One region of the Thalassotalea psychrophila genome, then DNA from elsewhere that is predicted to be linked to it. Evidence: predicted binding sites of a transcription regulator. Region 1 holds the regulator's gene; the other holds the start of a gene.
What was found. The regulator MetJ, encoded in region 1, represses methionine synthesis genes. The targets are predictions, from matches to a motif close to TAGACGTCTAGACGTCTA.

Region 1 (12,394 bases):
TCTCTATCTGCAACGTTTGTTATTTCTAAAATCGTACTTTGTGCATAAATGGTGTCACCGGCAAAAGACGGGTTACAATGACTACCACTATGAATTGCACTTAACCATATACCGTTACCTAAACCGTTATAGCTTAGCGCTCGACAAAGTGAAATGATATGTCCGCCGTAGACCAAACGCATGCCATGCTTTGAGTCATTCATCATGTGCTGATCAAAATGCACGCGAGCGTTATTTTGATAAAGCCGTGTTGCTAATGAGTGATCCGAATCATTTATGGTAATGCCATCTCGATGAAAATAAGTATCGCCAACAGTAAACTCTGATGCTTTTAGTTGTGAGTCACTAGCATAATCTGGCCAGTCAGCTAAATTCATTTGAGCAGGAATTACTTGCTGTGTTGAACTAACTTCGCTTGCTAACTCTGGTAATTGCGGCGCAGCGCACTTAGTTTGCATATCTTTTTTATGGACCATAACCCAACGTTTAAAACTTAAAACTATATGATCATCTTGGTTCACCGCAGTGGAATGAACGTAAACCACCCCGGTTTTACCATTTGAGTTTTCTTTCAAGCCAATTACTTCGCTAACCACTTTGATGGTGTCGCCAGCAAAAGCAGGGCGTTTAAAAGTAACTTCGGCGTAACCAAGGTTAGCCACAGCATTTAATGATACATCGTTTACAGTTTTACCAAAGGCGATATGAAACAATAGGAAATTGTCTACTGGCATTTCGGCAAAACCAACTGCGTTAGCCACCGTTTTTGCACAATGCAAGGCAAAACGAGAACCGGTTAGCGCCGTATAAAGGGTGCAATCAGCTTCGGTTATGGTGCGAGGTACACCATGAACCAAAGGTTGACCGACAAAAAAATCTTCAAAATAAAGACCTTCTGGCGTTGGCAGATAATTTGTTGTTATTGTCATGTAACGTTACTCTTTCGATTATTCAGCTGTAATTAACCAAGTGTTAATTCACCTTGGCCAATTTCATTCACCTTGGTGTATAAACAAATAACACGATTAGCCCATTGCTCTAAACACGGCTCAATTAATCTATCATCGATTACCGCAACACTTTGGCCATCAGCTTTAGCTTGTTCCATCGCTGAAATAATGCCTTTAGCTTTACGAATATCTTCACCTTTAGGTGTTAACGCGTCGTTGGTATAAGTTAACTGTACTGGGTGAATAACTGCTTTACCATCAAAGCCTAGATCGCGAGCCTGTCGACAACTATACTCACAAGCAACCACATCTTTTAAATTAAAATGTGGGCCATCTATAATGCTTTTGTTGTGTGCTCTGGCGGCTAATATACACATCGACAAATAGGTTAATAATCCTTGTCTATCAAGTGTTACATTTACCCGTAATGAGTTAGCGAGATCGGTGGTACCCATAACAACAGTTGTTAGCCTTGGACTGGCAGCACAAATCTCTTCGGCGCGTAATACACCTAGAGGAGATTCAATATTTGCCATAACCAATTTATTTTCACCATTGGCATTATCTAACGCGGCAACGGCTAGGTTTAGTTCCTCGCCACTTTCAATATCAGGAAATAATACGCCGTCAATATCAAGTTCAGCTATAGCGGCTATATCGGCCTTCCCCCAAGGAGAGTCAAGCTTGTTAACGCGTACGATTCTTTCTGAATAACCAAAGTCACTATTTTGTAATTGCTCAACTAATAATGCTCTTGCTTCTTCTTTACGAGAAGGCGGTACCGATTCTTGTAAATCAAAAATGATTACATCAGCAGATAATCCACGTGCTTTAGTTATGTATTGCTCACGGTGTGCTGGAACATATAATGCACTGCGTCTTGGTCGAAAATTTTCTTGTGTTTTGCAGTTCATACTTAGGCTCCTTGGGTGGCCGGTTGTTTGTTTTGTTCAGCAAGCTCAGCTAGCATCTGTTTACGTAATACTTTGCCATTTTTAGTGCGTGGAAAGTCATCATAAAAATGGACAATTTTGGGTGCTTTATATTTAGCTAAATGACTATTACCAAAGTTTAAAATATCTTCTTTAGTGGTTGTAGCACCAGGCGCTAAAATAATACAGGCACTGACTAATATTTTATCTTTACCCAGCTCTTCACCAAGAGCCACACAATCGGCAACGTCTGGATGAGTTTTTATTACTCGCTCAATTTCGTGTGGCGATACGCGGTAACCAAAAGTATTAATGATGTCGTCTTTGCGCCCTACAAACCAAATATAGCCATCTTCATCGACCCTTGCATAATCGCCAGTGAAGAAATAACCGCTGTGCCTGGCTTTTTCGGTTTCTTCAGGGAGTTGCCAATAATTTAAAAACAAGCCTGGATCGCTTTCAGGTATGGCGATCATGCCTTCTTCACCAGCTTGAGCAGGTTTATTTTCTTCATTTAGTAACACAACATCATGACCTGGCTGAGTAAAACCAGCCGCACCTGGGCGAATAGGTTGTTGTTTATTTTGTGAAATATAATAAGAAAATTCTGACATACCAATCGCTTCATAAACATCCATACCAAAACGTTCGCGCCAAGCTAACAGCATTTCATCACTTAAATGTTCACCGGCACTCATACAATGGCGAAGAGAAGGTACATTTTCGCCTTTAAATTCAGTTTTTTGAATAATTTGACGATAAATCGTTGGTACACCGATAAATATTGTACAGTTATGCTTAGCAATAAGTTTTGGCCAAGTAGAAGCATCATTTGCTCCTTCATGCACAATTACCGTATGACCATGAAATAAAGGATCCATTAATGCTGAGCCTAAAACGTAGGTCCAGTTAAATTTACCCGAGTGCATGATTCGATCGCCTTCTTTAAAATCGAACCAAAAGCGACTGGCTGGTAAACGACCAATTAAAGAGCGGTGTGCATGCAACACGCCTTTTGGATATCCGGTAGTACCTGAGGTATAGACTAAATACGCAGGATCATCTGGCGTACTTGCTACAATTGTATCATCAACTGGGCTCGTATTTAGCAACTCTTCTAAATCTAAAACTTGCACATTTAAACCTGTGCAATCACTAGGCATTTCACCCGGGCCAGCTAATAATACGGCACTAAGCTGGGTATCTTCTTCTAATATAGACTTTAGCTCTGGCCACATAGATTTAGCGGTAACTAATACTTTCGCGCCAGAGTCTTTGGCTAAGTAAGCAACTTCTGGTGCTGACAACAATGTTGATGTAGGCACGGCAATAGCGCCTTGTTTTAAACAACCAAAAAAGCTTACTGGGTAATCGCTAGAGTTTGGTAAACGAATCAATACTCTATCGTCAGCATTTAATCCTAATTCCTTCAAGGTATAAACAAAACGACCACTTAAGCTATCTAGTTCAGCATAGCTCAGCTCGCATGTACCTAACTTGTCATCTTCAATAACTAGTGCAGTTTTGTTGCCATTGTTTTGTTCAACATGCTGTCGCACACAGGCATAGGCAATATTGAAATGTTCAGGTATGTGCCACTGCCAACCATTAGCGTTCTGTGTTAATAAATCATCAAACTTAATCATAATTCTATCCTCATAAACGCCGGTTAAATGCGGCCGTATGGCCAGTTTTCACGAATAACCGTGATAGGCAGTTTCTTCAATACATCTATGGCAAATTGTTTATCTTTTTCATCTAAAGACTTCAATGCATAGGCTCTTAATAGTGTTTGCAACGCTTTACCAAACATTGGTGGATCAAGCATTTCTCCTTCATATTTAATAGCTCCGCCTAACAGGGCGTCGGCATCTATGGCCATTTGTAATATTTGCACATTACGCTTTATAACTTTTGGCGATGGCGTAAATGCTACCTTACATAAATGAATATGGTACGGGTGAATAAGCTGTTTACCGGTTAAACCCATTTGCGTTTCAACTACAGCATGACCATGTACTACATGCGATTCGTGATCGCCGTGTAAATCTAACCAACGACGAACATCGTCAGGCTCGATAAATTTTTCTGGCATTGGCGTATCATTAATTAATACTTCAACTCCACCGATAACACCTTTACCGGCAATTCTTGCCTCAAGTAATAGCATTCTTAGGTAGGTAAGCAATTCTTCGATCCAGCCTTCTGGTGTTAAGTGAATCGCCATTGCTTTCGAGAAATCGTGAATACCAAATACAACGTGCTTAACCGCTGGAAATGCCATTAATTCAGCTGCAATTTTTAAGCTTCGAGGATGCTCAATAATTGGTTGAATTTCAATTTTAGGATTAACCCCTAACAACCAAGCCGAAAGATCTCGAATTTCGGCAGCACCATACATTTCACCAGCTTTAGCTAGCACAATTACATCAATATGTTCAGCCACTTTCATGATCATTTCTAAATCTTTTTCATACTCATCGGTACGAAATGGGTTTATACGAAGGGCTATTTGAAAATCGCGTTCTGGAAATTTAGGAAGTTCATTTAGTAACAGCTCGCGACTCATTTCTTTTTGGCGACAACCATCTTCTAAATCGAATAGTAAAGTATGGGCTTGGCAATTATGGGCATGTTTACGCATACGCTCAGCGGCTTGCTCCATATTTTCATATTCTTCATCTTTTGGAGAGTATTTGACTGGCGGATAGTACAACTGAATACCTGGCCATGTGCCTCCGAGTACGTCTTCTTCGTCTACCTGCTCTAAGAACTCATTATGGTAGTTCATTTACTTCTCCCCTAGGTTGTTTAATAGCCAATTTTTGAAAAACATTGTCATTTCCATGAAAACTTTTATCTATACTTACACAATTAGAGTAAACATTTCAAACAATTGTTTTAAAAAAGTGTTTGAATTTTGAATCTTATGTTGTAGTGTAAGTTATAACAATTAACTAGGAGTCGATGTGGCACCTAGGCAACAACATGCTTTTTATTAATTTTATATTATTAATGTATAAACAATTTTAGTGTTAATGTATCTAATCCATTAGTGGTAGTTTGCATAATTAAGTTTAACTACCCTAATCATTTAGTCTAATTTTGTTGACCAAGCATTGACTTATTACAGAGCATCTGTAATTAATTTACACCACTGAAATAAACTTGAGGAATTTTAAATGTCTGCAACTGTACATCCAAATGACGCACTTTTTGATGCGGAGAAACCATTTCCAGTGATCCCAAGCTGTGAACATTTTGCCGGTTCAGAAAAGCTGATCCTCAAAGCAATGCAAATGCAAAAAGATATAGGTCAAGTATTTGATATTACCTGTGATTGTGAAGATGGCGCTGCGGCAGGTTCTGAAAAAGAACATGCTGAAATGGTCGCACGTATCATAGGTAGTGATGACAATGAATTTAATATGATGGGTGTACGTATCCATGATCCATCGCATCCGCATTGGAAAAAAGATTTAGACATTTTAATCCCAGGTTGTGGGCACAAACTTGCATACATAACTCTGCCAAAATGTACTGAAGGTGCACAAATTCTGGAAATGGTGACTTACATTCAAGGTCTTGCTAAATTCCACTCAATCGACCGAGAAATCCCTGTACATGTTCTGATTGAAACACATGGCGCATTACGTGACGTTTGGCAAATAGCAGCAACTCCATGGGTACAGTTGTTAGATTTTGGCATGATGGATTTTGTATCTGGTCACTATGGTGCGATCCCTGCATCTTGTATGCGTAGTCCTGGTCAATTTGACCATGCATTATTAAAACGTGCAAAAACTGAATTAGTCGCGGCCGCACTTGCAAATGGTGTAGTACCGGCACATAACGTGACATTGGATTTAAAAAATACTCAACAAACTACTGACGATGCTAGTCGTGCGCGCAACGAGTTTGGTTTTATGCGTATGTGGAGTATTTATCCAACTCAAATTACCGCAATTGTTGATGCTATGAAGCCTAATTTTGAAGAAGTAGAAGATGCTGAAGCTATTTTACTTGCGGCTCAAGCAAATAGCTGGGGACCAATTCAACATAAAGGTGAATTACACGATAGAGCAACGTATCGTTACTTTTGGGAGTTATTACAGCGTGCGCAAATGAGTGACATTGAAATAAGCGAAGCAGCTAAAGCGGCATTTTTTTAATAGTACCGTGTGCTTTTCGAGGATAACGTCCGAATGAATTCGGACCAACCTGGTTGGCGTGAATTTATTCGCGCGTTATGGCGATAGCCAGTTACTGAACTTTAAAAATTACAGAATTTAAGCCATCCATGGCAATTCTAAGTTAATTCATCCTTGAATTAAAAAGCTATCAATTATCAACGGTCAATATTATTCTAATATTGACCGTTTTTTACTTTAGAGACAAACATTGAGCACATACCCAACCACCAATAAAGGCTTTGCCTTAAATTTTATTGACAATTTAGACGCACCATTAAGTGATCGTATAACCCTTATTGAAAAGCCTTTGCCAAAACTAAAGCGCGGAGAAGTATTAGTAAAAATGTCTGCTGCGCCTATTAATCCATCCGATTTAGTTTACTTAATGGGAAAATATGGCTTACCTCCAGTAGATGGAGCTTATGCCGGGTTTGAAGGTTGCGGTGAGATCATTGCAGCTAATGCCGGTTTATATGGTAAGTGGCTAAATGGCAAACGCGTAGCTGTTTCGGCAACGCCGGGTAAAGATGGCGTTTGGGCACAATATGCAATCACCAAGGCAAGTTACTGTTTACCTGTACGCAAAGAAATAAGTGACGATCAGGCTTCAACAATTATCGTTAATCCTTGTACTTCGGTGTGCTTAATAGAGCGAGCTAAAGAGCTAGGCGCAAAAGCTGTAGTCATTAATGCAGCAGCAAGCCAAGTAGGCAAAGGGGTGATTCGCTATGCCAAAATGCAAGGCATAAAAACTATTGCTATTGTGCGTTCAAAGTCCAATGTTGCAGTATTAGAGCAGTTAGGTGCGGATAGAGTAATTTTAACTGATACTGAATCGTTTCGAGATGAGTTAAAGCTGGCGAGTAAAGAGTTAAAGGCAACTGTGCTATTAGATGCTGTAGCCGATGTTGATACACCAAAAACAATGAGCTGTATGCCTATTGGCTCTACAGGTATTGTTTATGGTCGATTAACTGAAACTCAAGATCCCATTGGTGGCCAATTTGCTGTTGCTGATGTGATATTTAAAAATCAAAAAATTGAAGGCTTTTGGTTAGCAACTTACATTGGTAATGCTAAACCATGGCAAGTACTTGGCTTAAGCAAAAAAGTACAAAAACTATTTGCCGAAGGTATTTTTCAAACGGATATTTATGGTCAGTTTGATTTTGATGGTTTTGCCACCGCACTTGAACATTATGCCGTACATAAGAGCGATGGAAAGGTGATTTTAACGCCAAATGCATAACAATATATTTAAATAAAAACAGCACCATAATAGGTGCTGTTTTTTTGTGTATACCCTCTAGGACCATAGATATGGCAAAGGAAGGTGAGAAACGAATTTATTTATTCTTGTTCTTCATACTCAGAAAAGTCGGTAACGCCTTGCTCTTCTAAAATTTTACGTACACTTTCCGGTAAAACTTGTTCATTACCTTTAGCTAAATCAGCATCGTCTGGTAATGGTTGGCCAGTAAACGCATGTAAAAATGCCTCGCAAAGTAATTCACTATTAGTTGCATGACGTAAGTTTTGCACCTGTCTGCGTGTTCTTTCGTCGGTAAGAACTTTTAAAACTCGCAACGGTATAGATACAGTGATCTTTTTAACTTGCTCACTTTTTTTACCGTGTTGTGCATAAGGATTGATGTATTCCCCATTCCATTCAGCCATCGATATTCCCCATTTAAATAAGTTTTCTAGTTCTTTGTTTTTATGTACCCGTACATTGAATGATTACGAGTATAACTAATAACTAAATTGTACTGGTTATATAAATCTAGTCAACATCTAAAAGCAAAGATGTTTAGATGGCTAAAACTTCTTGACCTCGAAGACGAATACGTTTAGATTTATAGACGTCTAAACATCTAGTTTTAAATTTAAACCAAAATAACTGACAAAGAGCTCATTATGAAACACGATAAATTGAATACAATAGCTGTACAAGCAGGCATAAATAGTGATGAACATCATGGCGCTGTAGTACCTGCTATGCATTTATCGAGTACTTATAGCTTAAAAGGCTTTAATGAAAAGCGTCAGTATGATTACTCACGTAGTGGTAATCCAACGCGAACTACCTTAGCAGAGGTTATTGCTGACTTAGAAGGTGGCAGTACAGGTGTAATTACTAGTACAGGTATGTCAGCTATTCATTTGGTTTGCCAGTTACTTACTAGCGAAGATACCCTACTTATCCCACATGATTGTTATGGTGGTAGCTACCGTTTATTCACTCACTTGGCTGCTCGCGGCGTATTCAAATTACAGGTTGTTGATCAAACTAATGAGCAGCAACTTAGTGATGCACTAGCGCAAAAGCCTAAATTAGTTTTATTAGAAACCCCTAGTAACCCATTATTACGCCTTGTTGATATCGCTAAAATTTGTCAGCAAGCTAAACAAGTTGGTGCTTTAGTTGCCGTAGACAATACTTTTTTATCGCCATTATTACAGCGACCATTAGATTTAGGCGCAGATATTGTTATTCATTCAACCACCAAATTTATTAATGGTCACTCCGATGTTGTTGGTGGCGCGATAGTTACTAAAGATGCTGAACTTGGTGAAACGTTAACTTGGTGGGCGAACTGTATTGGTATTACCGGTTCCCCATTTGATAGCTATTTAACCTTACGCGGTATTAAAACCTTACCTATTCGCTTAAAACAACATGATGAAAATACCAAGCAACTAGTGCATTTTTTACAAAGCCACCCGGCTATAAGCACTATCCATTATCCAGGTTTAGTTGATCATCCAGGGCACGAAATAGCCAAAGCACAACAAGCCGGATTTGGTAGCATGTTTTCATTTGAACTTAATGGTGGTGTAGAGCAGGTTAAAACTTTATTTGCCAATGTTAAGTTATTTACTTTGGCACAATCTTTAGGTGGTGTTGAAAGCCTAATTTCTCATCCATCTACTATGACCCATGCGGGCATGGATTTAGCAGCACAAAAAACTGCAGGTATCAGCCAAACACTTATTCGTGTTTCGGTTGGCCTTGAAGATATTAGCGATATTATTGAAGATTTAAGCCATGCACTAACAGCATCGCAAGCGGTGGGTAACTAATGCAACAGCAAGTACAAAATATTGAATTTAATTCTTCATTAAACCCTTTAAAACAGATTGAAGTAACAACTAATGTGCATAAATTTGGCGGCAGTAGTTTAGCAAATGCACAATGTATTATGCGCGTGGTTGAAATCATCAAAGACAATGCTACTTTGAATGATTTTATTGTTGTTTCGGCAAATGGTAAAACAACAGACCAACTATTCGCATTGTTTGAAAGTACTGATAATAAAGAACAATTTACTGTTCAATTGGCGCGGTTAAAAAATACTCAAACAGCATTGATTCATGAATTGCTCGATAGCTCTCAAGCCTCAAAATTGCTTCAACAGATAGATGAAGATGTTGCCTTTATAGATAGTCAATTTACAAATTCGTTTAAAAACAGTCGAAATGACGTTCTAGCTTTTGGTGAGCTTTGGTCCGCTAGATTATTAGCTACGGTATTAAATCAAAATGTTTGTAAAGCCAACGCCATTGATGCTAGAAAAGTTTTGATTCTCGATTCTACCAACAATTTTCAGTTGAATGAACAGCTAAGTAAGCAAAATATTGTCCTTGAAAAATCAGCCAATCAGTTAAATATCTTAACTGGTTTTATTGCTAGCGATGAGCAGGGCAACTCACATACGCTTGGTCGTAATGGTAGTGATTATTCAGCTACCATAGCCGCGCATTTATTAAATGCTAAAAATGTTACCTTGTGGACTGACGTGAATGGTGTGTACAGTGCCGATCCTCGTATTGTTAATACGGCACGTAAATTATTTCGTTTAGAAAACTCAGTTGCCAAAGAGTTGGGGCGCCTAGGAAACCCGATATTACATGCCAATACTCTTAACCCGTTAACTACACATAATATTCATTTGAATGTGGCGAGTAGCTTTGCACCGCAAGACAGTGGTACAGAAATTGGCGCATTTGGTGAAATTGCCAAAAGTGAAATCTCTGTTACTCATAATAATGAACTTATCAAAATTGATTCTAATGAATTTACTGCAAAAATTTTAGAGCAAATTAATACTCGGTTTCAACCAATTTACCAATGCCAAAATAAAACCTGCATTGTTATTTCACAGCAGTTTGCCGATTTAGCATTGCAATATTTGCAAGAACAAAACATAAATCTTACAACTAAAAATGTGTCATTGATCGCCGTTGTTGGTTATCAAATTGCCAATCGAGGTGAAATTAAGGCTCGCTTTAAACGCGCTCTTAAGCATACCGATATTGCCCAATTTGTTGGATCTAGTAATGGCCATAGCTTATTGGCATTTTTTGAACATGAAAGCTCTGTTGAGTTAATCAATAAAGTACATTCACAAGTAACCAAAGACTCTCGAAATATTGGTTTAGTGATAGCGGGCCTTGGTAATATTGGTAAGCGCTTTCTTGAAATGTTACCACAACAGCTTAGTCGTGTTCCTGCACTTGAAAACGTACATTTAGTTGGGCTTGCTTCATCTAAACAGGCCTTGATTAATACCGATGGTATTGAAGTTAGCAAAGCCTTAGAATTGTTTCAACAAGACAGTTTAGCTTATGATAACCAACTATTATTAGATTGGTTGTCACAGCATCCATATGATGAACTGGTGCTCGTAGATATTACTCCAAGTGAACAGTTCAGTAATTTATACCAAGCATTTTTTGAGCAAGGTATCCATGTGATTAGTGCTAACAAATGTGCAGGTGCCAGTAGTACTGCGACCTATAAAAAATTATTAAGCACACAGTATAATACTGGCAGCCAATGGTTAGTAAACACCACCGTTGGTGCAGGTTTACCAGTGAACTATGCGATAAATGATTTACTTAATAGCGGCGACACAATAAATGAAGTTGCAGGTATTTTTTCAGGTACATTATCTTGGCTGTTCTCAAATTTTGATGGTAGCTTAGCGTTTTCTCAGTTACTACTAAATGCACTCGAGCAAGGCTTTACAGAGCCTGATCCGCGAGATGACCTATCGGGCTTAGATGTACAGCGTAAGTTGCTTATTTTAGCGCGCCTTGCCGGTTTTGAATTAGAGCTTGAAGATATAGATTGCCAAAATTTAGTACCCAATTCTTTAATAGGTTTATCTGTAGATGAGTTTTTAGGGCAGGTGAATTTACTTGATCAATACTTTGCTAATAAGCTGCAAGAAGCGCAGCAACAAAATGGCTGTTTACGCTACGTTGCTCGTTTTAGTAAAACCGAATCTGGCTACAATGCCAGAGTAGGATTAGAAATTTTAGCGAATGATCATGCTTTTGCTAACTTAACACCATGTGACAATATATTTTTATTAACAACCAACTGGTATCAAGATAATCCTTTGATTATTCAAGGTCCTGGCGCTGGTCGTGACGTAACTGCCGGCGGATTACACTCAGATTTAGTTAACCTATGTCGTGAACTTGCTGTAAAAACAAAAGAAGTAGAAATTAAGGGGATTAACTAATGAATGCCAGAGCTAGACAATTAGATTTACTAAACAGAACAGTAAGAGACATAGGTAGCGACTTAAACGTTTCGTTTGAATTTTTTCCACCAAATACACCTGAAATGGAAAAAACATTGTGGGGTTCTATTGAGCGTTTAGCGCCATTAAAACCAAGTTTTGTGTCAGTAACTTATGGTGCTGGTAGTGGTACTCGTGACCGAACACATGGCGTGATCAAACGCATTCAAAATGATACCGGATTAATTGCTGCGCCGCATTTAACTTGTATTGATGCTGGCCGTGAAGAGTTAATCGATATTGCTAAAGATTACTGGGAAAGTGGTGTTCGTCATATTGTTGCGCTACGTGGTGATTTACCAGATAACAGCAAAAAACCAGATATGTATGCAAACGATTTAGTTGAATTGCTAAAAGGGGTTGCCGACTTTGATATTTCAGTTGCTGCTTACCCTGAGACTCACCCTGAAGCGCCAAATGCCCAATTCGATTTGGTAAACTTAAAACGTAAAGTTGATGCTGGCGCTAATCGTGCTATTAGCCAGTTTTTCTTTGATATGGACTCTTACCTACGTTTTCGCGATCGTTGTGTTGCGGTTGGTATTGATGTTGAAATCGTTCCTGGTATCTTGCCGGTATCAAATTTCGGAATGCTTAAACGCTTTGCTGATATGACTAACGTTCATGTACCTGACTGGATGGGGAAAATGTATGAAGGTCTTGATGATGATCCGACTACCCGCAATATGGTTGGTGCCAACATTGCCATGGAGCAAGTTAAAATT
Region 2 (12,394 bases), 1.4 Mb from region 1:
CTTGTTTAATTGACTCCATTGCGGTAATCATTTCAGTAGCATCATTTTTTCGCCAACGACTAAAATGCCCCAGTAATTTACCATCAGCCAGCTCTTTATCATCGCTTAACGCGCTAACAATAGTTTGCGCTAATGCTGCGGCATCAACTAAACCTAAGTTAACTCCTTGGCCAGCAAGTGGATGAATAGTATGCGCGGCATCGCCAATAAGTACGACTCGGTCTTTTACAAACTCCCGTACTATACGCATGGTTAATGGAAAACTTACCCGTTCACTTTGTACGCTAACTTGGCCAAGTTTGCCATCGCTTGCTGCGGTTATTTCTTTGTTAAACTCTTCTGCAGAAAGTGCTTTTACTCGCGCAGCCTCTTCGGGAGGTAATGACCATACTATTGAACAAGTGTTTTGTTGGTAAAGCGGTAAAAACGCTAATGGACCGGTATTTAAAAATACTTGCCATGCGGTCTTTTGATGGCCTTGGCTACATGCAACACTTGCGACTACGGCGTGATGATCGTAATCACGAAAAGTTATTGGCATATCAAGTTGTTTACGTACCCACGAATTTGCACCATCAGCGCCAACCACTAGTTTTGCAATTATCGGCGTATGATCGCTAAAGCTTAAAAACACTTCACTTTCGCCAGTACCAATACTGGTGAGCGTTTGTTGAATCACGGTTATGTTGTCATGCTGATCTGCGGCTTGGTAAAGGGCATTACGAATAACGTCATTTTCAATAATAGTGCCTAAGCAGTCATCATTATTGGAGGAGTTTGGTAAATCATTTAAGTCAAAATCTAAATGGCCAAAACCGTCCTTATCCCATACATGCATATTAGTATACGCTTGGCTGCGAACTCGGGTAATATCTGACCACACACCTAAGTTAGTAAATAGTTGCTTACTGGCATCATTAATCGCGCTTACCCTTAAATGAGGAGTATCGCTAATAGGGTTTAACGGCTGGCTATCAATAATGGCTACTTTTAATGGCGTTTGTTTACAAATAGCTAAAGCTGCGGTTAAACCCACCATGCCACCACCAACAATAACGATATCGTAACTTTGCATTTATTCTACTTTCCTACGTGCTATTCATCCTGGTGTATACCGGGAACTACTTATAACTTCCTGAACTCGTTTCAGGATCTGCTTCTAGCTTCAAGCTTCAAGCTTCAACGAGTATGCCCCATTGTTTTCTCAGCCAACGCTTTCTTTAATGGCGCTAAATAATTCAATACTTTCAAACCAACGCCCCTGCCAACTACTAGTGGTAAATGCTTATTAGAAAATAAATGCACTAACGAGTCAGTTAAAGCGATAACTTGATTATGATCTTCTGCACGATTATCAGCGTAATGTCTTAAATGTTTATGGCTACCAATGTCTGCATTTTCAGCGAGTGCTTGTGCTATGGTTTGCGCCATTTGTTTAACGTCGCGCATGCCAAGGTTAAATCCTTGTCCCGCAATAGGGTGCAATGTATGCGATGCATTACCAACAAGCGCCATACGGTGATGAATTTGCTCATCGGCCTGAATTAATTTTAACGGGTAGCTAAAGCGTTTACCTACATGGCGAAAACTGCCAAGCCAACTACCAAAAGCGTTTTCAAGTTGTTGGGAAAATTCATCATCTGATAACGCTAAAAGTGGTGTGACTTGCTCGGGTGTTACCGTCCACACTAACGAACATCTATCATCAGTCATAGGTAACATAGCCAATGGCCCATATTCGGTAAAGCGTTCAAACGCTCTGCCTTTGTGTGCTTTACTTGGAGTTACGTTGGCAATGATGGCCACTTGTTGGTAATCAGACTCTTGGCTTGAAATTTTAGCTTGCTGTCGACATACCGATTGGCCACCATCGCAGCCGAGCAATAAATTAGCACTTAGAGAATTACCATTGGCTAAAACGACAGTGACTTCATTTTTTTGCCATTTAATATTGGTAATACTTTGCCCTTCAATAAAGTGCACATTAGCGCATTGCTTTAACGGGGTTATTAAACAATTACCAATGGCCTGCATTTCACTGACAAAGCCTAACGCAGATACACCATAATCAGTGGCATTCATTCGTGCTTTGCCGTAATAACCGCGATCAGAAATATGAATATTGGCAATTGCCATGGCATCAGGTTTTAACGCTTGCCAAACACCAAGTTCTTGCAGGTAAGTAGCCGTACCATGCGATAAGGCAATCACCCGCGCATCATAACTTTTAGGTAAATTGTCTTTAATTGCAAACGCTTCAACAACCGCAATAGACAGCTTTGTACCATCGGCTTTACTAAGTTTAGACAAGGCTAACGCCATACTTGCGCCAGCTAAGCCAGCGCCAGATATGATCACGTCAAAGTTAATTGGTGTTGTCATTATTCGCTATTACTTATTCATCACAGCTTCAATGTCGCTGATAGTTTTAGGCGCATTAACGGTTAAGTTCTCATAGCCATTTTTAGTTACTAAAATATTATCTTCAATTCGCACACCTAAACCTTGCCATTTGTCATCAACAGAGGCTTCGGCATCTATATATAAACCGGGTTCAATGGTCATTACCATACCTGGTTCAAAGCTGCGTAATTGTTTGCGGTTTTCATCCATGTGGTAATCACCGACATCATGCACATCTAAACCCAGCCAATGGCCTAAGCCATGAATGAAATATTTTTTACAGGCTTTTTCTTCAATAAGCGAATCTAAGTCACCTTCTAATAAGCCAAGCTCTAATAAGCCTTCTGCTAATACAGCATTTACAATGTCATTTAACTCGGCAAAGTTAGCTCCGGGCTTTATTGCCTCAATAGCAGCCATTTGCGATTTTAATACTAAATTATAAAGTGCGGCTTGCTCTTCATTAAATTTACCATTTACTGGGAAGGTACGGGTGATATCAGCGGCGTATCCGGCTAACTCAGCACCCGCATCAATTAATAATAAGTCATCATCAATTAACACTTCGTCATTGTCGGTATAATGTAAAATAGTGGCGTTTTCTCCACCGCCAACAATTGAACCATAAGCTGCAGTACGGGCACCGTTTGAGGCAAATTCATGCAGTATTTCTGCTTCAACTTGATATTCAAATACGCCTTGTTTGGTAAACTCCATCGCGCGCTTGTGAGCATTACCAGAAATTACATTAGCTTCACGCATCACTTGAATTTCAGCGTCAGATTTTATTAAGCGCATTTCATGAATAGTTTCACGAAGATCGATAATGGTATTTGGCGCAGTTAGGCCTTGTTTTACTCCGCCGCGCAATACATCTAAACAAGCAAACACTAAACGGTCAAACTCATCTTGTGCGCCTTGGGCAAACAATAAAGTTTGTTTGGCATTAATGTACATCGGCAGTACTTGTTCTAACTCATCTAAGGTATAAGTTAAATCAAATGCGTAATCAGATTGAGCTTTTTCAGCGCCAACTCTACGACCATGCCATACTTCTTGCTCAGGATCTTTATCACGGCAAAATAATACCGACTCAAACTCATCGCCTTTAACCAACACTAATAATGCATCAGGCTCATGAAACCCAGTTAAGTAGTAAAAGTCTTTGTCTTGGCAAAATAAAAATTCGGTATCACGTGAGCGAGTCACTTCTTTATTGGCAGGTATTAATGCCACTGAATTTTCAGGCATTGCAGCAAGCAGTTTTTCACGGCGAGCAACAAATTCGCTCACGTCAATTTTGGTATGTTTCATAAATATTGTATTCGATTAATGTAATGTGTTTTCGGCGTTATTTGCGTCAGGCTTAGCACCTAATTCAGCAAAACATAATAGTGCGGAAATGCGAACATACTCTAAAATTTCATAATAGGCATTTTCGGTTTCTTCATCTTCTTCTAATTCACTAGAAAGGTTGGCAATGTCGCCAAAGTCTTTAATGATTTCAGCAACGTCTTCAGAGAATTTAGTTTTGTCTTTTTGTTGTAAGCCAAAACCCAAGTTAAAGCCTTGTACCCATAAGCTCAGCGCAGGTCCACGTTCAACCATAGCTTCTTCATCATCAGGCAACAACAACTGAAAACTAAAATTGTCATCAAGCACTGCTTGCCAAATATCACCATATAGTTGCTTTAGTAAATCTTTTAGGTTTTTACCTAAACCTTCACCATTATTGAAAAAGTCACTAATAAGAGACAAGTAGCTGTCATCTTCAAAGGCAAAACCCGAACTAATAACACCGGTTAATAAACCATGAATTTCTGAGGCACTGCCTTGAAAATTCTCACCACCTAGGGCTGCTTGCACGCTAGCAAAACTTAAAGACGTTTGTTCACTCATCTGCTTATATTCTTTGTATAAAATTATCTTGTAATCCTAACACTCAAAGGCGAATTCGACCAGTTTTTATAGGTAGAGTGCTCATTAATATAGCGCTAACTGGTTATTATTTAATATATATTTGATTAGGGATAAGTTATTCATAAATTTTCTACATTTTAATACATTTATACTGCCTTTCTGGGTTATAATTAACATAAGTTCCCTGGGGTGTTCGGTTATTAACTATGTCCCTGAGCCGATAAGTTTTACCTAAGGGGGTCTATCGGTTGCTATTGAGCAGGCCCAACTTGTTTGGGAAGCCTACGGTAATTGTGCGATCTCCGCCTTGAACACACGGTTGTTCGAGGACTGGTGTTAATAATGGCATTTTGGGGAACTGCTTTTCTTTTTAAAATAACTAGGGTCAGAGTCACGTTATTTTGATTTAACTTACTCTGACCCTAGTTATTTTTTGAGTTCGGTGTTTAGAATTAACTTGACTCTGACCCTAGTTATTTTTACCTTCTGTGTATGACTTCTAATCAGCCAATAGCGCACTCATCCTCTACTCCCAATAAATCACGAGCACAAATTCGTGCGGATATTCGTCGTCTACGCCAACAACTCACTAAACTTGAACAACAACAAGCAAGTGCTGCTATTAGCGCTAAACTAAGCCTGCATCCACAAGTAGTGGCAGCAGACAGTATTGCGGTATACCTTGCCAATGATGGTGAGTTAGATTTGGTTGATTTTATTCAGTGGTGCTGGCAACAAAATAAGCAAGTATACCTGCCGGTAATACACCCGTTTTGTAAAGGCAATTTACTATTTTTGCATTATTTGCCAAGCACACCTTTGGTAAACAATAAATATGGTATTAGCGAACCAAAATTAAATGTAGGTAATGTATTACCCGTTGCGCAATTAGACGTATTAATTACCCCTCTAGTAGCGTTTGACTCTACAGGTAACCGTATTGGCATGGGTGGTGGTTTTTACGATAGAACGTTAGCCACTTGGCATAAGCTATTCATCCAACAACCCAAACAAAGCAATAAACAACATTCTAAACAGATCAAGCCGTTCCCACTTGGTGTTGCTCATACTTGCCAAAAAATAGCCGAAGTACCTGTTGAGCATTGGGATATTCCGTTAGCTGAAATACTTAGCCCAGAATAACAAGTAAATCGCCATAAATTGATCCCTCATCGATAAATAAAACATTTAACCTTAACGCCTACGAGGTTATAATCTGCGCAATTAACTAATACCAAGTATTAAATACAAAACAGGATCGAATATGACCCAAGATGAAATGAAAAAAGCCGCAGCAATAAAAGCATTAGAATTTGTTGAGCAAGACAGCATAGTTGGTGTGGGAACAGGCTCTACGGTAAATCATTTTATCGACGCTCTAGCAACAATTAAGCATACGATTGTTGGAGCAGTATCTAGTTCAGAAGCTTCTACCGAGCGCTTAAAAGACTACGGCATTGAAGTTTTCGATTTAAACTCAGTTGACGATTTAGCGGTATATGTAGACGGCGCCGATGAAATCACCGAACACATGCATATGATCAAAGGTGGTGGTGCTGCCCTTACCCGTGAAAAAATTGTTGCGGCAGTTGCTAAAAAATTCGTTTGTATCTGTGATGAAAGCAAGCAAGTTGGGGTATTAGGTAATTTTCCATTACCGGTTGAAGTAATTCCAATGGCGCGCAGCTATGTGGCACGTGAACTAGTAAAACTTGGCGGCGATCCTGTTTACCGTGAAGGAGTTGTTACCGACAACGGCAATGTAATTTTAGATGTATATAACATGCAAATTTTAAATCCGATAGAAATGGAAACTAACATTAACGCCTTAGTTGGCGTAGTAACCAACGGTTTATTTGCAAATCGCGGCGCAGATGTGTTGGTACTTGGCACACCGAACGGCAGCAAAGTTATCTCTTAAAGAGATAACTAAATAACACCCCACGTAAACAGGCAGTCTTTACTGCCTGCATTTTTATTAATGATCAATAATTAAAACTTATAAATTTTTACAACAAAAAGCTTAGACAGCAAGCACACACCGAATAATATTCAACACAAACAAGTATCACAGTATTAAAATCACTCGTAAGTAAAATTTCCGATTTAAATAAACACCAGTCAATACGCAACTTTGCTATGTTATAAAATAGATATAAATGCACTAAAATAGTTCTTTCGAGTTTTAACTCTATATGTTAGTTTATACCTTCATTCAGATATCTAGCCATCTAAAACAGTTAGATTCAAACGACCCAATTTGTTATTTAATACGCATCCTGAATAATATTCAGTGGCAGTACATAAAGAGTTAATCAGCTATGACCATAAAATCTTTGCACAAAGACAAAATTAAAATTCTTCTTCTTGAAGGCGTACACCAATCAGCTTTAGAGGTATTAAAGTCGAACGGTTATAGCAACATTGAATACGTGAAAAGCGCATTAGATGATGAAGAGCTAAAGCAAAAAATTAGCGATGTACATTTTGTAGGTATTCGCTCGCGCACTCAGTTAACTGACGATGTAATAGCGCATGCCAATAAGTTAGCGGCTATTGGTTGTTTTTGTATCGGTACTAATCAAGTAAATATTGAAGCAGCACAAATTCGCGGTATTCCAGTATTTAACGCGCCGTTTTCAAATACACGTTCGGTAGCCGAATTAGTACTTGGTGAAACCTTATTATTACTTCGTGGTATTCCTGAAAAGAGCGCTCTAGCCCATCGCGGAGTTTGGCAAAAGACAGCCGTTGGCTCAGTTGAAGCTCGTGGTAAAACATTAGGTATTATTGGTTACGGCCATATTGGTACACAATTAGGCATTTTAGCCGAGCATGTTGGCATGCGAGTTAAGTTTTACGACATTGAAACTAAATTGCCATTAGGTAATGCCAGCCAAGTAGACAGCATGACCGAGCTATTAAATACTGCCGATGTTATTACCTTACATGTACCAGAAACTGCCTCTACGCAAAATATGATGGGCGTTGCAGAATTTGATGCGATGAAACAAGGTGCCATTTTCATTAATGCCGCCCGTGGTACTGTGGTTGATATTGACGCCCTTGCAGAAGCGATTGAATCTAAAAAGCTTGGCGGCGCAGCCATTGATGTATTCCCAGTAGAGCCCGGTTCAAATGATGAAGAATTTGTATCTCCATTACGTGCCTTTGATAATGTTATTTTAACGCCGCATATTGGTGGTAGCACTAAAGAAGCGCAAGAAAACATTGGTCGTGAAGTATCAGGTAAAATTGTTAAATACTCAGACAATGGCTCAACGCTATCTGCGGTTAACTTCCCTGAGGTATCACTACCTGCTCATACCGATCGTTCACGCTTATTTCATATACATCACAACCAACCAGGTGTATTAACGCAAATTAACAAAGCGTTTGCCGAACGTGATATCAACATTGCAGCTCAGTATTTACAAACCGACGATAAAATTGGTTATGTAGTTATCGATGTTGAAACACATCACGCTGAAACCGCATTAAAAGAATTAAAAGCCATTGATGGCACAATTAGAGCACGCCTAATTCACTAATTGGCTCACTAATTGGCTCATTAATTGGCTCACTAACTAGTTTGCTAGTTAATTTATACATACAAGTAAATATCAAACCGACTGTCGTGCTAACGCCACAGTCGGTTTTTTGTTTAACTCCATTAATTCGGAGCTTGTAATCACAATTTAAACAAATAATAATGAATCATGTTCATTAGTTATTTACATTATTCAGCAACAAAGCCTAATGCTTGTTTAACAACAAACACCTGGTTTTTAGTGCCATTCTTTTTACCTCTACTTGCGTTTTTATATTCGCCTAACAGCTTTGCGGTATTTCAAACGCCGCCTACTGCAACGACAGAAAAGCACAGTGCAAACACTCTTACTTTTAGCGAAATTGATGCTTTATTAGCACAGGCACTAAACGTTAAAAGTTCTAATAAAGAAGAGTCGGCGCGCATTATCAAGAAATTAACCGCCATACAATCGCAATTAAATTACCGCCAACAAGGTGAATTAACCTATTTAACCGCCTATAACGCTTACTTAATGGGTAATAGACATAAGTCGGTAGCTCTGCATAAAAGTATGCAAAATTCAAAATTAATAAAACATCGAACGCGCGCGAGTAGCACGTTATTAAACCTGTATTTAGTTGAGCAAAATTTTATTGCCGGAACAAAATTAATCCCGCAACTATTGCAAGATAGTGAATCGTTAACCGATAAAAATATAAAAGGCGATGTATATGAAGTCATTGCTTATTATTATAATGAATTAAATCAACCACAAACGGCGCTTACATTTTTAAAGGCTATAAATACCGATAATTATTCTGCTCGAGATCATTGTTATCATCACAACCACTACACAGATGCAAAACTACAACTTACCGGTTATTTAGCAGAGAAAAGCTATATTGATAGCACCATAAAGGCCTGTGAGCTAGCGGGTGAGCATCTCTCAGCAAACATTACTCGGACTGACATTGCCAAACACTTAATTGACCAAAAGAAATATCAACTTGCACTTAATTTGTTATTACCTAAATTGAGCCAAGTTGAAACAATAAAATATAGCAACTTATCGCTTAACTTTTATAGTTATATAGCAACAGCGTATTTTCATTTAAATGATTTTACTAAGGCATTAGAGTTTGCCCAAAAAGCTGAAAACGTGCCTATGTTATTGAAGTACCACAAAGCCTATAGCGACTTATACTCAACCTTGGCAGAGCTGCATAATAAGCTTGGTAATATTGATAAAGCATTGGAATATTTATATATTTACCAACAAAAAATGGCAGTAAGTTTAGATATAGAGCAGCAAAAACAATTGGCCAGTGCACAAATTGATCATCAGGTGTACGGGCAGTATCGCATAAGAGACAAACTTGTCTTAGAAAAACAGCAAGCCGAACAGAAGCATAATGATGCGTTTAGTGAAATGTTAACGTATATGGACAAGTTTAGAGCTGGGCGGATGTTATTTGCCTTGCAAATATTTACCATTTTACTGCTCGGCGCCATTATATTGTACATTCGTCATTTACAAATAACTGAAAATGATAAAAACCGCCACGATCCTTTAACTCAGTTATTTAACCGCAATCGTTTTATCGACTTAGCCGCAACCACTATTTATCAACATAAAAAGTGGCAGCTTAACTTGAGCTTATTAGTGGTTAATATTGATGGTTTTAGAAGTTTTAATCATAAACATGGCATTGAAAAAGGCGATCAATCGTTAAAGCTTATCGCGCAACTTTTACATAATTACGTATACAAAAATGAACATATAGCGCGCAGTGGTGCTGACGAATTTAGTTTATTTTTGCCCAAGTGCGATGCTAAGCAAGCATTGCATATTGCCGAAAAAATTCACCTCGAAGTAGCGCAACTTAGCGATAAAATGCATCTAGACGAAATAATTAACGTTAGCATAGGTATTTCTGACGCTGAGTTAAGCGAGTATTCGTTAAAATATTTACTTTCTGATAGCTCAACAGCATTACGCAAAGCCAAAGCCGATGGTGGTAATAAAACCTGCTGTTTTGAAACAACAATGACCGACCGTGATAAATATAAAGTAGACGACAGCGAATTAAAGTATATTTTTGAATAAGTAAGACGATTTAATGCAATTTGAAACAAACAATTATGCCATGCAATTACTGCACGCTGATGATCAAGAGTTTTTTACTGGCCTGTATCAAGACCCAACCACCTGCAAATATACTGGTGGGGTATTCACTAAAGAGCAAGCGTTTGCGCGCTTTGAGTTTTGTTTAAAGCGCAACACACAAAACACCTTGCTGACCTTTACCATTACAGGTAAAGCTAAGGGTAAAAGCAAAGATACATGCGACAAACATCCGCAGGGTTTTTGTATGTTGGTGTGGAGTAAAACGCTGCCTACGGTTGAGGTTGGCATCATGTTAAAAAGCGAATATATCGGCAAAGGCATCGCAAAAGAAGTATTGGCCGAGTTATTAACTGTTGCCTTTAGCAAAGTAGGCATTGAGCGGTTAATGATCCGCACCAATGTTAATAACAGCGCGATGATAAAAACCATTGAACGCTTTCGCTACCCCACAGATAAAATAACCACTGAGCAAATAAATGCTGACAGGATAAGCGCTGATAGCAAAATAATGTACACCGATGATGATTATTATTGGTATATTGATAAGCCTGCTTAAGCTGCAAGCTATTGGCTTCAAGCTTCAAGCTTCAAGCTGCAAATGAAAGCGAACAACAATAACAAGAGCACTATGACTGACATACAACAAAAACAAGGCAGTTTAGTCTGCGTAGGCACCGGCATTACCCTAGGCGCGCACATTACCCCTATCGCCAAAAGCCATATTGAACAGGCCGACATTGTGTTTATTACCGGTAACACCGGTTTTATGCAAATGTGGCTAACTGAGCTAAACCCGAACGTGCACGATTTACAGCAGTATTACCAAGAAGGTAAACCCCGAAGCCGTACCTATCAGCAAATGATGGACGAAATGCTCAACGCGATGCGCCAAGGAAAAAAAGTAGTTGGCGCCTTTTATGGCCACCCGGGGATGTTTGTTACCCCAACCCATAAAGCGATTAAACAGGCGCAAGCTGAAGGATATTTTGCCAAAATGGAAGCGGGCATAAGCGCTGAAGATTGTTTAATTTCTGATTGCGGAATAGACCCTGGCCGAGTCGGCTGTGCCAACTTTGAAGCCAGTCAGTTTATTAACTTTCAGCGACAAATCGATAACAGTGCGCATTTAATACTCTGGCAAGTCGGTTTTGTGGGTGATACTACCCTTACCCAGTTTTCAACGGGCGAGCAATACCGGGCAATATTGGTTGAGGTACTCAACCAACACTACCCTGTCGATCATGAAATTATTTTATATGAAGCCGCCAGCACGGCACTTGAGCAACCGCGCATTGATAAAATGCCGTTGCAAGATTTTATTGATGCCGAGGTGAAACAAATAACCACCATGATCATTCCGCCAAGTGCTAAGCTTAAAGTGAATAAACGCATTCAAGCAAAATTGGCCGAGCTGGAAAAACAGCGTAATGCGCCAGCGCTTAGTAGTGTTTGATTTTACTAAGCAGTTTTAGGTAAATAGAATTAATATTTAGCTCAATAAATATAATCAACAGCTCTAATCAATAAAAATATTGTTTAGATTCAAGTTTTTATTGAAATTACCATAAAAACTGACCATGATAACTACAGCTAGGTATTAGGATGTTACTAGGCTTACATTTTATCCTTATTTTTGAAAACAGGGATAAAACCAAATAAAAATAAATAACAAGATAGAGGATATTATGACAACAATCATTAGCTTACTAAACAAACTGGGCAGCCAGGCAGAATTAGCCAACCTAAACGAGACGCAATTAACTGCGCTTGCAAAAGCGCACGGCCTAAATACAGCACAGATTAATTTACTGTTAGCGGGCGACACCAATGCACTTGAACAATTGTTTAATACCCCTAAAGTCGTATGCCAAGGTGTACACGATCCAAAAGATGTCCCCGATCAAGAAGACTCTCCAGCAAAAGATGATAAAATACAACAAGCAATTTAATGTTCAGTAAAAAAGCATTATAAAGCCAGACTATGAGCAAAATCCGAAACATTGCAGCTTTAAAAAAAATTGCGCAAGGTTTTGGTTTTTGCTTTTTTATGCTCCTCGGTCTTGCTTTTACCAGCCTAAGCCTTATTAGCCTGAACGCACAGGCAAGTAGCCCAACGACACAAACGACTAACCTACCAATACAAGAAAATAACTTAACAACTGCTGAAATTGATACATTAATTGCACAATCTAGCGCTATTCGCTCTAGTGATAGCAAACAATTTAACCAAAACCTTGCGCTACTATCGCAACAAAAAGCGCGACTTAGCACAGCGCAACACGAAGATTATCTGTATTTACAGGCCTATAAGTTAGCTATTGAAGGAAATTATGCTCAATCTATTCTTATTAATAAGAAAGTAGAAAATTCAAAAAATATAAATGTACGTGTCAGAAGCTTAAAAACCCAGT

Region 2: serA (phosphoglycerate dehydrogenase) is a predicted target of MetJ. The motif match lies at 6,540-6,557, and genes of this name have one in related genera.

What each region holds. Positions count from the first base shown of each region.
Region 1 is NZ_CP134145.1:4,469,245-4,481,638, reverse strand. It holds gene RGQ13_RS18680 (MaoC family dehydratase) at 1-929, opposite strand, end outside; gene RGQ13_RS18675 (HpcH/HpaI aldolase/citrate lyase family protein) at 962-1,864, opposite strand; gene RGQ13_RS18670 (acyl-CoA synthetase) at 1,867-3,528, opposite strand; gene RGQ13_RS18665 (HpcH/HpaI aldolase/citrate lyase family protein) at 3,552-4,673, opposite strand; gene RGQ13_RS18660 (HpcH/HpaI aldolase/citrate lyase family protein) at 5,065-6,054, shown strand; gene RGQ13_RS18655 (zinc-binding dehydrogenase) at 6,284-7,324, shown strand; gene metJ (met regulon transcriptional regulator MetJ) at 7,426-7,752, opposite strand; gene metB (cystathionine gamma-synthase) at 7,993-9,159, shown strand; gene metL (bifunctional aspartate kinase/homoserine dehydrogenase II) at 9,159-11,609, shown strand; gene metF (methylenetetrahydrofolate reductase) at 11,609-12,394, shown strand, end outside.
Region 2 is NZ_CP134145.1:1,057,093-1,069,486, reverse strand. It holds gene RGQ13_RS04495 (FAD-dependent monooxygenase) at 1-1,075, opposite strand, end outside; gene ubiH (2-octaprenyl-6-methoxyphenyl hydroxylase) at 1,180-2,382, opposite strand; gene pepP (Xaa-Pro aminopeptidase) at 2,392-3,717, opposite strand; gene RGQ13_RS04480 (UPF0149 family protein) at 3,733-4,302, opposite strand; RNA gene ssrS (6S RNA) at 4,502-4,684, shown strand; gene RGQ13_RS04470 (5-formyltetrahydrofolate cyclo-ligase) at 4,816-5,466, shown strand; gene rpiA (ribose-5-phosphate isomerase RpiA) at 5,588-6,244, shown strand; gene serA (phosphoglycerate dehydrogenase) at 6,645-7,874, shown strand; gene RGQ13_RS04455 (GGDEF domain-containing protein) at 8,043-9,962, shown strand; gene RGQ13_RS04450 (GNAT family N-acetyltransferase) at 9,976-10,539, shown strand; gene RGQ13_RS04445 (SAM-dependent methyltransferase) at 10,612-11,436, shown strand; gene RGQ13_RS04440 (hypothetical protein) at 11,669-11,932, shown strand; gene RGQ13_RS04435 (tetratricopeptide repeat-containing diguanylate cyclase) at 11,965-12,394, shown strand, end outside.